2 regions of the Pseudomonas helvetica genome follow, and region 1 is predicted to be linked to the other one. Evidence: predicted binding sites of a transcription regulator. Region 1 holds the regulator's gene; the other holds the start of a gene.

What was found. The regulator FliA, encoded in region 1, starts transcription of late flagellar genes. The targets are predictions, from matches to a motif close to CTAAAGTTTNNNNNNNNNNNGCCGNTAA.
Region 2: AABM55_RS03345 (methyl-accepting chemotaxis protein) is a predicted target of FliA. The motif match lies at 1,742-1,769, and genes of this name have one in related genera.

The regions. Positions count from the first base shown of each region.
Region 1 is NZ_CP150917.1:1,922,753-1,927,096, reverse strand. It holds gene AABM55_RS08715 (chemotaxis protein CheA) at 1-695, opposite strand, end outside; gene AABM55_RS08710 (protein phosphatase CheZ) at 734-1,522, opposite strand; gene AABM55_RS08705 (chemotaxis response regulator CheY) at 1,554-1,925, opposite strand; gene fliA (RNA polymerase sigma factor FliA) at 2,092-2,832, opposite strand; gene fleN (flagellar synthesis regulator FleN) at 2,829-3,659, opposite strand; gene flhF (flagellar biosynthesis protein FlhF) at 3,774-4,344, opposite strand, start outside.
Region 2 is NZ_CP150917.1:770,311-774,654, forward strand. It holds gene AABM55_RS03345 (methyl-accepting chemotaxis protein) at 1-1,659, opposite strand, end outside; gene AABM55_RS03350 (PA4780 family RIO1-like protein kinase) at 2,028-2,921, shown strand; gene trmA (tRNA (uridine(54)-C5)-methyltransferase TrmA) at 2,977-4,056, opposite strand; gene AABM55_RS03360 (NCS2 family permease) at 4,053-4,344, opposite strand, start outside.

The DNA of each region.
Region 1 (4,344 bases):
GAGCTGTCGCCTGCCGCTTTCGGGGCAGCCGGTGCGGCAGGTGCTGCCGCCACTGCATCAGGGGCGAACTGGCCTTTGCCGTGCAATTGGTCGAGCAACGACTCGAACTCGGCATCGGTGATTTCATCGCTGCCGGCAGCCGCTTCAGGTGCCGGGGCTACAGGCGCCCCCGACTCAGCTTGCGCCTTGACCGCGTTCAGCGAGTCCAGCAGCAGTTCGAACTCATTGTCGGTGACGTCGCCCGATTCGCTTTCAGCGGCAGGTGCTTCAACCACCTCTGCAACTGGTTGCGCCACATCGTCTGTTTGAGGCTCGGCCAGGCGGGCCAGAGCCGCCAGCAGTTCCGGTGTAGCCGCAGTGATCGGTGCACGCTCGCGGACTTCGCTGAACATGCCGTTCACCGCGTCCAGCGCTTCGAGAACCACGTCCATCAGTTCCGAGTCGACGCGACGCTCACCCTTGCGCAGGATGTCGAACACGTTCTCGGCGATGTGACAGCACTCCACCAGCTCATTGAGCTGGAGGAAGCCGGCGCCCCCTTTTACAGTGTGAAAACCGCGAAAAATTGCATTGAGCAAATCCGCATCATCGGGTCGGCTTTCCAGCTCGACCAGCTGTTCGGACAGTTGCTCTAGAATCTCGCCGGCCTCAACCAGGAAATCCTGAAGGATCTCTTCATCGGCGCCGAAGCTCATTAAGGGGGTGCTCCTAAAGGTCTAAAAACCTAAAAAACCTAAAATCCAAGACTGGATAGCAAATCGTCCACATCGTCCTGACCGGACACAACGTCTTCTCTTTTATCGGCATGAATCTGCGGACCTTCACCCTGAGAGAGATGTTTTTGCGGATCTTTTTCAGCCAGCATCGCTTCATGGTCATGTTCGATGCCCGCAAAGCGGTCTACCTGACTGGCCATGAGCACGAGCTTGAGCAGGTTGCTTTCGACTTCGGTGACCAGTTGAATCACGCGCTTGATCACCTGACCGGTTAGATCCTGGTAATCCTGAGCCAGCAGAATATCGTTGAGGTTGCCCGAGACGACCTGGCTCTCCTCGACGCTACGCGTCAGGAAACCGTCGACACGCCGGGCCAGTTCGCGGAACTCTTCGGCACCGACTTCGCGGCGCATGAAACGCCCCCAGTCGGCGCTCAAGGCCTGGGCGTCAGTGCTCAGGCCATTGACCAGCGGAGTACTGTTCTCGACCAGATCCATGGTCCGGTTCGCGGCCGCTTCGGTCAGCTTGACCACATAGGACAGGCGCTCGGTGGCGTCTGTGATCTGTGAGACTTCCTCGGCTTGCGGCATGTTCGGGTCAATCTGAAAATTGACGATCGCGCTATGCAGCTCGCGAGTGAGCTTGCCCACCTCCTGGTACAGGCCGCGGTCACGGGTCTGATTGAGCTCATGGATCAGTTGCACAGCGTCACCGAACCTGCCCTTTTCAAGGCTTTCGACCAGTTCGTGAGCGTGTTTTTTCAGGGTCGATTCGAAATCGCCCTGTGAAGATTCTCTTTGCTCCATAGCTCCCCCCGTGGCGCAGTGGCTCCGCGCATCAACCGATGCGTTCGAATATTTTTTCGATCTTCTCTTTCAACGCCTGGGCCGTGAAGGGTTTGACCACATAGCCGTTTACACCGGCTTGAGCGGCTTCGATGATCTGCTCGCGCTTGGCTTCGGCAGTGACCATCAGCACCGGCAGGTGCTTGAGCTTTTCATCGGCGCGCACGTGGCGCAGCAAATCGATACCGGTCATGCCAGGCATGTTCCAGTCCGTTACCAGAAAGTCGATGCTCCCGCTGTTGAGGACGGGAATGGCGGTAATACCGTCGTCCGCCTCGACCGTGTTGGTGAACCCAAGGTCACGCAACAGGTTTTTTATGATCCGCCGCATCGTTGAGAAGTCATCAACGATGAGGATTTTCATGTTCTTGTCCAATTCGACCTCCAAGCAGTCTTAAACGCGTTCAGCACCTGAACACGCCATTCAATCAATTCGGCAGAGCACTCGACGACTGTCTGGAGCACAACGGATGAAGACCGGCACAGCGTTACGCCCTGCCTGTTTCGTTCGCAGTGTCCCCACACTGCTGTCAGCGCGCTCGCCACTCCCCCAAACGCCCCCGCAAACGGGCCGCGCACTGGCTGTGTAACTGGCTGACCCGCGATTCACTGACCCCCAGGACCTCACCGATTTCCTTGAGATTCAGCTCTTCGTCGTAGTACAGCGCCAACACCAGTCGCTCACGCTCCGGCAAATTGGCAATCGCATCCGCCAGTGCTGCCTGGAAGCGTTCATCTTCCAGGTCGCGCGACGGTTCGAGATGAGCACTCGCGCCATCCTCGTGCAGCCCTTCATGCTCGCCGTCCTGCAACAGATCGTCGAAGCTGAACAGGCGACTGCCCAAGGTGTCATTCAAAATCCCGTAATAATCGTCGAGACTCAATTGGAGTTCGGCCGCAACCTCGTGATCTTTAGCGTCACGCCCGGTTTTAGCTTCAATTGAGCGAATCGCGTCACTCACCATCCGGGTATTGCGGTGGACCGAGCGTGGCGCCCAGTCACCCTTGCGGACTTCATCGAGCATCGCACCACGGATACGGATCCCCGCGTACGTCTCGAAACTCGCACCTTTGCTCGCGTCGTATTTGGTCGACACTTCAAGCAAACCGATCATGCCTGCCTGGATCAGGTCCTCGACCTGAACACTGGCCGGCAAGCGCGCCAACAGGTGATAGGCAATACGTTTTACCAGTGGCGCGTAACGCTCGATCAGTTCGTACTGCGCGTCACGCGCCGACTTCTTGTACAGGTTGTAACCGCTGGCTGTCATAGAACCGGACCCGCAGTTTGCTGCACCAGACGCTCGACGAAAAATTCCAGGTGCCCACGCGGGTTGGCAGGCAGCGGCCAGGTATCGACTTTCTGCGCGATGGCCTTGAATGCCAGCGCACACTTGGAACGAGGAAACGCTTCATACACGGCGCGCTGCTTCTGCACCGCCTTACGCACGCATTCGTCGTAAGGCACCGCACCGACGTATTGTAAGGCGACGTCGAGGAAGCGATCCGTGACCTTGGTCAACTTGGCGAACAGATTTCGCCCTTCCTGCGGGCTTTGCGCCATGTTGGCCAGCACGCGGAAGCGGTTCATGCCGTAATCGCGGTTGAGCAGTTTGATCAGCGCGTAGGCGTCAGTGATCGACGTCGGCTCGTCGCACACCACCAGCAATACTTCCTGGGCTGCGCGAACAAAACTGACGACCGACTCACCAATACCCGCCGCCGTGTCGATCACCAATACGTCGAGGTTATCGCCGATGTCGCTGAATGCCTGAATCAGGCCAGCATGCTGGGCCGGGCTCAGGTGAACCATGCTCTGGGTACCGGACGCTGCTGGAACAATGCGAATTCCGCCCGGCCCCTGAAGTAATACATCGCGCAGTTCACAGCGGCCTTCGATGACGTCGGCCAGCGTACGCTTGGGCGTGAGCCCCAGCAGGACGTCAACGTTCGCCAGCCCCAGATCGGCGTCCAGCAGCATGACGCGCCGGCCGAGCTCAGCAAGAGCCAGGGACAAGTTCACTGACACATTAGTCTTCCCGACGCCACCTTTGCCGCCGGTCACTGCGATCACCTGTACGGGATGCATGCTGCCCATGTTCGTTCTTTACCTTGTCTTGCTTAGACGCGGACTACATGACTGGCTGCGCGCTCACTTGTGAACAATGCATGGCAGGCCATCGATGTAGATACAAATCTATTCATTATTACCTCAGCCGACACGCTTGGCCGGGCTGTGGTAGAGGTCAGCGAACATATCAGCCATGGCTTCTTCGCTGGGTTCTTCCTGCATCTGCACGCTAACGGCGCGACTGACCAACTGATGCCGGCGCGGTAAATGTAGATCATCCGGGATCCGTGGCCCGTCGGTCAGATAAGCGACAGGTAATTCGTGGCTGATTGCCAGGCTCAACACCTCGCCCAGGCTCGCTGTTTCATCCAGTTTAGTCAGAATGCAGCCTGCTAGCCCGCACCGCTTGTAACTGTGATAAGCGGCAGTCAGCACCTGCTTTTGGCTGGTAGTGGCCAGCACCAGATAATTCTTCGACTTGATCCCGCGACCGGCCAGGCTTTCCAGCTGCATGCGCAACGCCGGATCACTGGCCTGCAGGCCGGCGGTGTCGATCAACACCACACGCTTGCGCAACAGCGGATCAAGGGCTTGCGCCAGGGACTGGCCCGGGTCGACGTGAGTCACCGAGACATTGAGGATACGCCCCAGGGTCTTGAGCTGTTCCTGAGCCCCAATGCGGAAGCTGTCCATGCTCACCAGCGCGATGTTC
Region 2 (4,344 bases), 1.2 Mb from region 1:
GTGCATTTGCTGGGTGACCTGGCTGGTACGCTTGGCCAGGTTGCCGAGCAGTCCGTCGATTTCCGCGGTGGAATCGGCCGTGCGTTTGGCCAGTGCGCGAACCTCATCGGCCACCACCGCAAAACCACGACCCTGCTCGCCAGCGCGAGCCGCTTCGATCGCAGCGTTCAGTGCCAGCAGGTTGGTTTGCTCGGCGATGGAGCGAATGGTGCCGAGGATTGACTGAATGTCATTGCTGTCGCGTTCCAGCTGCTGCATCGACTGCGCCGACTGCTCGATTTCCTGGCTCAACTTGTCGACGCTGTGCACGGCGGCATCGATCTGTTGCTGCCCTTCGCGGGCCTGACGCTGGCCGCTGTCGGCCGACTCGGCGGCCTGGCTACAGGAGCGCGCGACTTCGTTGGCGGTGGCGACCATCTCGTGGAACGCCGTGGACACCATGTCCACCGCTTCACGTTGGCGCCCGGCGGCGTCGGCCATGTCGCTGGAGACTTGGGTCGCGCTTTGCGAGTTGGCAAGAATTTTGGTCGCAGCGCCGCCGATGTGCTGGATCAGGCTGCGAATCGCGGCGAGGAACTGGTTGAACCAGTTGGCCAGTTGCGCGGTTTCGTCGCTGCCCCGGATCTGCAGGTTCTGGGTCAAGTCACCTTGACCTTGGGCGATGCCTTCCAGACCGCTGGCGACGCTGCGGATCGGCCGCACGATGAGGCTGGCGAAACTGGCGCCGACCACGGCGAAGAATACCGCCAGTACGGCGGCGATGATCGCGATCAGCCAAGTCAGCGCAGTGGCAGAGCTCATCACGTCGGTTTGCTTGATCAGGCCGATGAAGGTCCAGCCCAGTTGCTCCGACGGCCAGACGTTGGCCATGTAGCGCTCGCCGTTCAACTCGACTTCGACCAGGCCTTTGCCAGCCTTGGCCAGTTGCGCGTAACCGTCGCCCAGGCTGCCCAGCGCTTTGAAGTTGTGCTCTGGCTGTTTCGGGTCGACCAGCACCGTGCCGTTGTTTTCCATCAGCATCAGGTAGCCGGTTTCACCGAGCTTGATCTGTTTGACGATCTCGGTGAGCTGCTTGAGCGTCACGTCGATGCTGACCACGCCGCCATTGGTGCCGAGCTTGTTGTCGAGGGTACGCACGGTACTGACGTAAGTCGCATCATCCTGAGCCCAGTAATAAGCCTCGGTGCGAAACGGTTTGCCCGGTTTGGCTTGCGCTGCCTTGTACCAGGGACGTTGGCGCGGGTCGTAATTGGCCAGTTTCGGGTCATCGGGCCAGGACACGTAACCCCCGGCACTGGTGCCGACGATGGCGTACGCGTACGACGGATGACTGGCGCCCAGGTCTTGCAGCAAGGCAAACACCTGCTTGTCCATCTCGCCTTGCGGAATTTCCGTCGCATTGGCGCTCATGTAGGTTTTGAGACTGGCGTCGGTGTTTTTGATCAGCGGCTGGGAGGCCAGGTAGTTGACGTTCTGGCTGATGCCGTCGAAGAACAGTTGCATGGCGTTGCTGACCTGGCGGATCTCTCGACCGCTGCCGTCGACAAAGTTATCTTTGGCATCGCTGCGCAGGTTCATGACCACCAGGGTGGCAACCAGCACAACTGGCAAGCAGGCGATGATTGCAAACGCCCACGTCAGTTTTTGTTTGATGTTCATCCGCGCTCCAGTTTTTTTCTTATTAAGCCCACGTAGTGCTGACGCCCCGCGGATTGTCGGACAAACTCCTTTCTCTTTGATGACTTCGGCCGCCAGGGGCGGAAATTGAGGACTATTGGTAAAAATCCTACAAAGAGTGGCTTGTCTGATCTCAGACGCTGTCGCAAATGCCTGCTGATCCAGTCGCCAACGTGCGGCTGACTCTCGGCTATGATCTTCGTCGCTCAACAGGGTTTACCTGATTAATCTGGCACATTGGGTGCATCTGCAACGTTCATAGGTCGGCAACCCCTCCCCGACGGGAGAGGATTGCCGTATAACGAATGACATTCGCGTGTTTGGTAATAAAGGACCCACAATAAAAGCTGATGAAGACTCCAAAACGCATTGAACCGCTGATCGAGGACGGTCTGGTTGACGAGGTGCTGCGCCCACTCATGAGTGGTAAAGAAGCAGCTGTTTATGTGGTGCGCTGCGGCAACGAGTTACGTTGCGCCAAGGTTTACAAGGAGGCGAATAAACGAAGTTTTCGTCAGGCGGCCGAGTATCAGGAAGGTCGCAAGGTCCGTAACAGCCGTCAGGCTCGCGCGATGGCCAAGGGCTCCAAGTTCGGTCGTAAAGAAACCGAAGACGCCTGGCAGAACGCCGAGGTTGCGGCATTGTTCCGTTTGGCCAGTGCCGGGGTGCGAGTCCCCAAGCCGTTCGACTTCCTGGAAGGCGTGCTGCTGATGGAACTGGTGGCGGACGAGTACGGCGATGCCGCGCCGCGTCTCAATGACGTGGTGCTGGAAGCGGATCAGGCGCGTGAATACCACGCCTTCCTGATTTCACAGATCGTGCTGATGCTGTGTACCGGTCTGGTGCACGGTGACCTGTCCGAGTTCAACGTACTGCTGACCCCGGATGGTCCGGTGATCATCGACTTGCCCCAGGCAGTCGATGCTGCTGGCAACAACCACGCGTTCAGCATGCTGGAGCGCGACGTGGGCAACATGGCCTCGTACTTCGGGCGTTTTGCGCCGGAGTTGAAGCGGACCAAGTACGCCAAGGAAATGTGGGCCCTGTATGAAGCCGGCACCCTGCACCCGGCCAGCGTCCTGACCGGTGAGTTCGACGAGCCGGAAGAGCTGGCGGACGTGGGCGGCATCATGCGTGAGATCGAGGCCGCACGCCTTGACGAGGAGCGACGGCAAGCGGTTCGCGCCGCAGACGACGCCCCACCAGGTAAAACCGAAGAACCGCCTCCACCGTGGATGCAGTGATCGGTTGAATAAAAAATCCGGCTTCGGCCGGATTTTTTGTATTGAGCGAATGCAATCAACGCCGGGTCAGCAAGACCCCGGATTCCATGTGGTGCGTCCACGGGAACTGATCGAACATCGCACAGCGGGTGATGCGGTGGGTGTCGTGCAATTGGGCGATGTTGGCCGCCAGCGTTTCCGGATTGCACGAGATATACAGAATGTTCTCGAAGCGTCGGGTCAGCTCGCACGTGTCCGGGTCCATGCCGGCGCGCGGTGGGTCGACGAACACGCTACCGAACTCGTAGCTCTTCAGATCAATGCCGTGCAAACGGCGGAACGGGCGAACTTCATTCAGCGCTTCGGTCAGCTCTTCGGCAGACAGACGCACCAGGGTGACGTTATCCACAGCGTTTTCACTGAGGTTGCTCAGCGCCGCATTCACCGAGGTCTTGCTGATTTCGGTGGCCAGCACTTTGCGCACGCGGGTCGCCAGCGGCAGGGTGAAGTTGCCGTTACCGCAATACAACTCCAGCAAATCGTCGCAACGATCACCCAGAGCGTCGTAAGCCCAGTTGAGCATCTTCTGGTTCACCGTACCGTTCGGCTGGGTGAACGCGCCTTCCGGTTGGCGATAGCTGAAGGTGCGACCACCGACTTCAAGTTTCTCGACCACATAATCATGGCCGATCACTTCGCGTTTGCCCTTGGAGCGACCGATTACGCTGACGTTGAGGTCGGCGGCCAGTTTCGACGCGGCCGCGTGCCAATGCTCGTCCAGCGGGCGGTGATAACACAAGGTGATCATCGCATCGCCGGCCAGGGTGGTCAGGAACTCCACCTGAAACAGCTTGTGGCTCAGGGCGGCGCTGGCTTGCCAGGCGGCCTTGAGCTGCGGCATCAACTGGTTGATGCGCAGGCTTGCGATCGGGAACTCTTCGATCAGGATCGGCGTGCGTTTGTCTTCCTGGGAGAACATCGCGTAATGACGCTCGCCGGCTTCGCGCCACAAGCGGAATTCGGCGCGCAGGCGAAAGTTCGCCAGCGGCGAGTCGAACACCGCAGGTTCTGGTGCATCGAACGGCGCCAGCAGGTCACGCAGGCGCGTGGCCTTTTCTTCGAGCTGAGTGGTGTAAGCCTGGGAATCGAAAGTCATGCGTTGAACCAACCCAACTTGATCACGAACAGAATCGACAGAACCACCAACGCCGAGTTCAGCTCACGGCCACGGCCGGACAGCAACTTGATAGCGGTCCAGGAAATGAACCCGAACGCGATACCGTTGGCAATGGAGTAAGTGAACGGCATGGCCAGCGCGGTAACGACCACGGGCGCGGCAACGGTGATGTCGTCCCAGTCTATTTCCGCCAGGCCGGAGGTCATCAGTACGGCGACGAACAGCAAGGCCGGTGCGGTGGCGAAGGCCGGTACGCTGGCGGCCAGT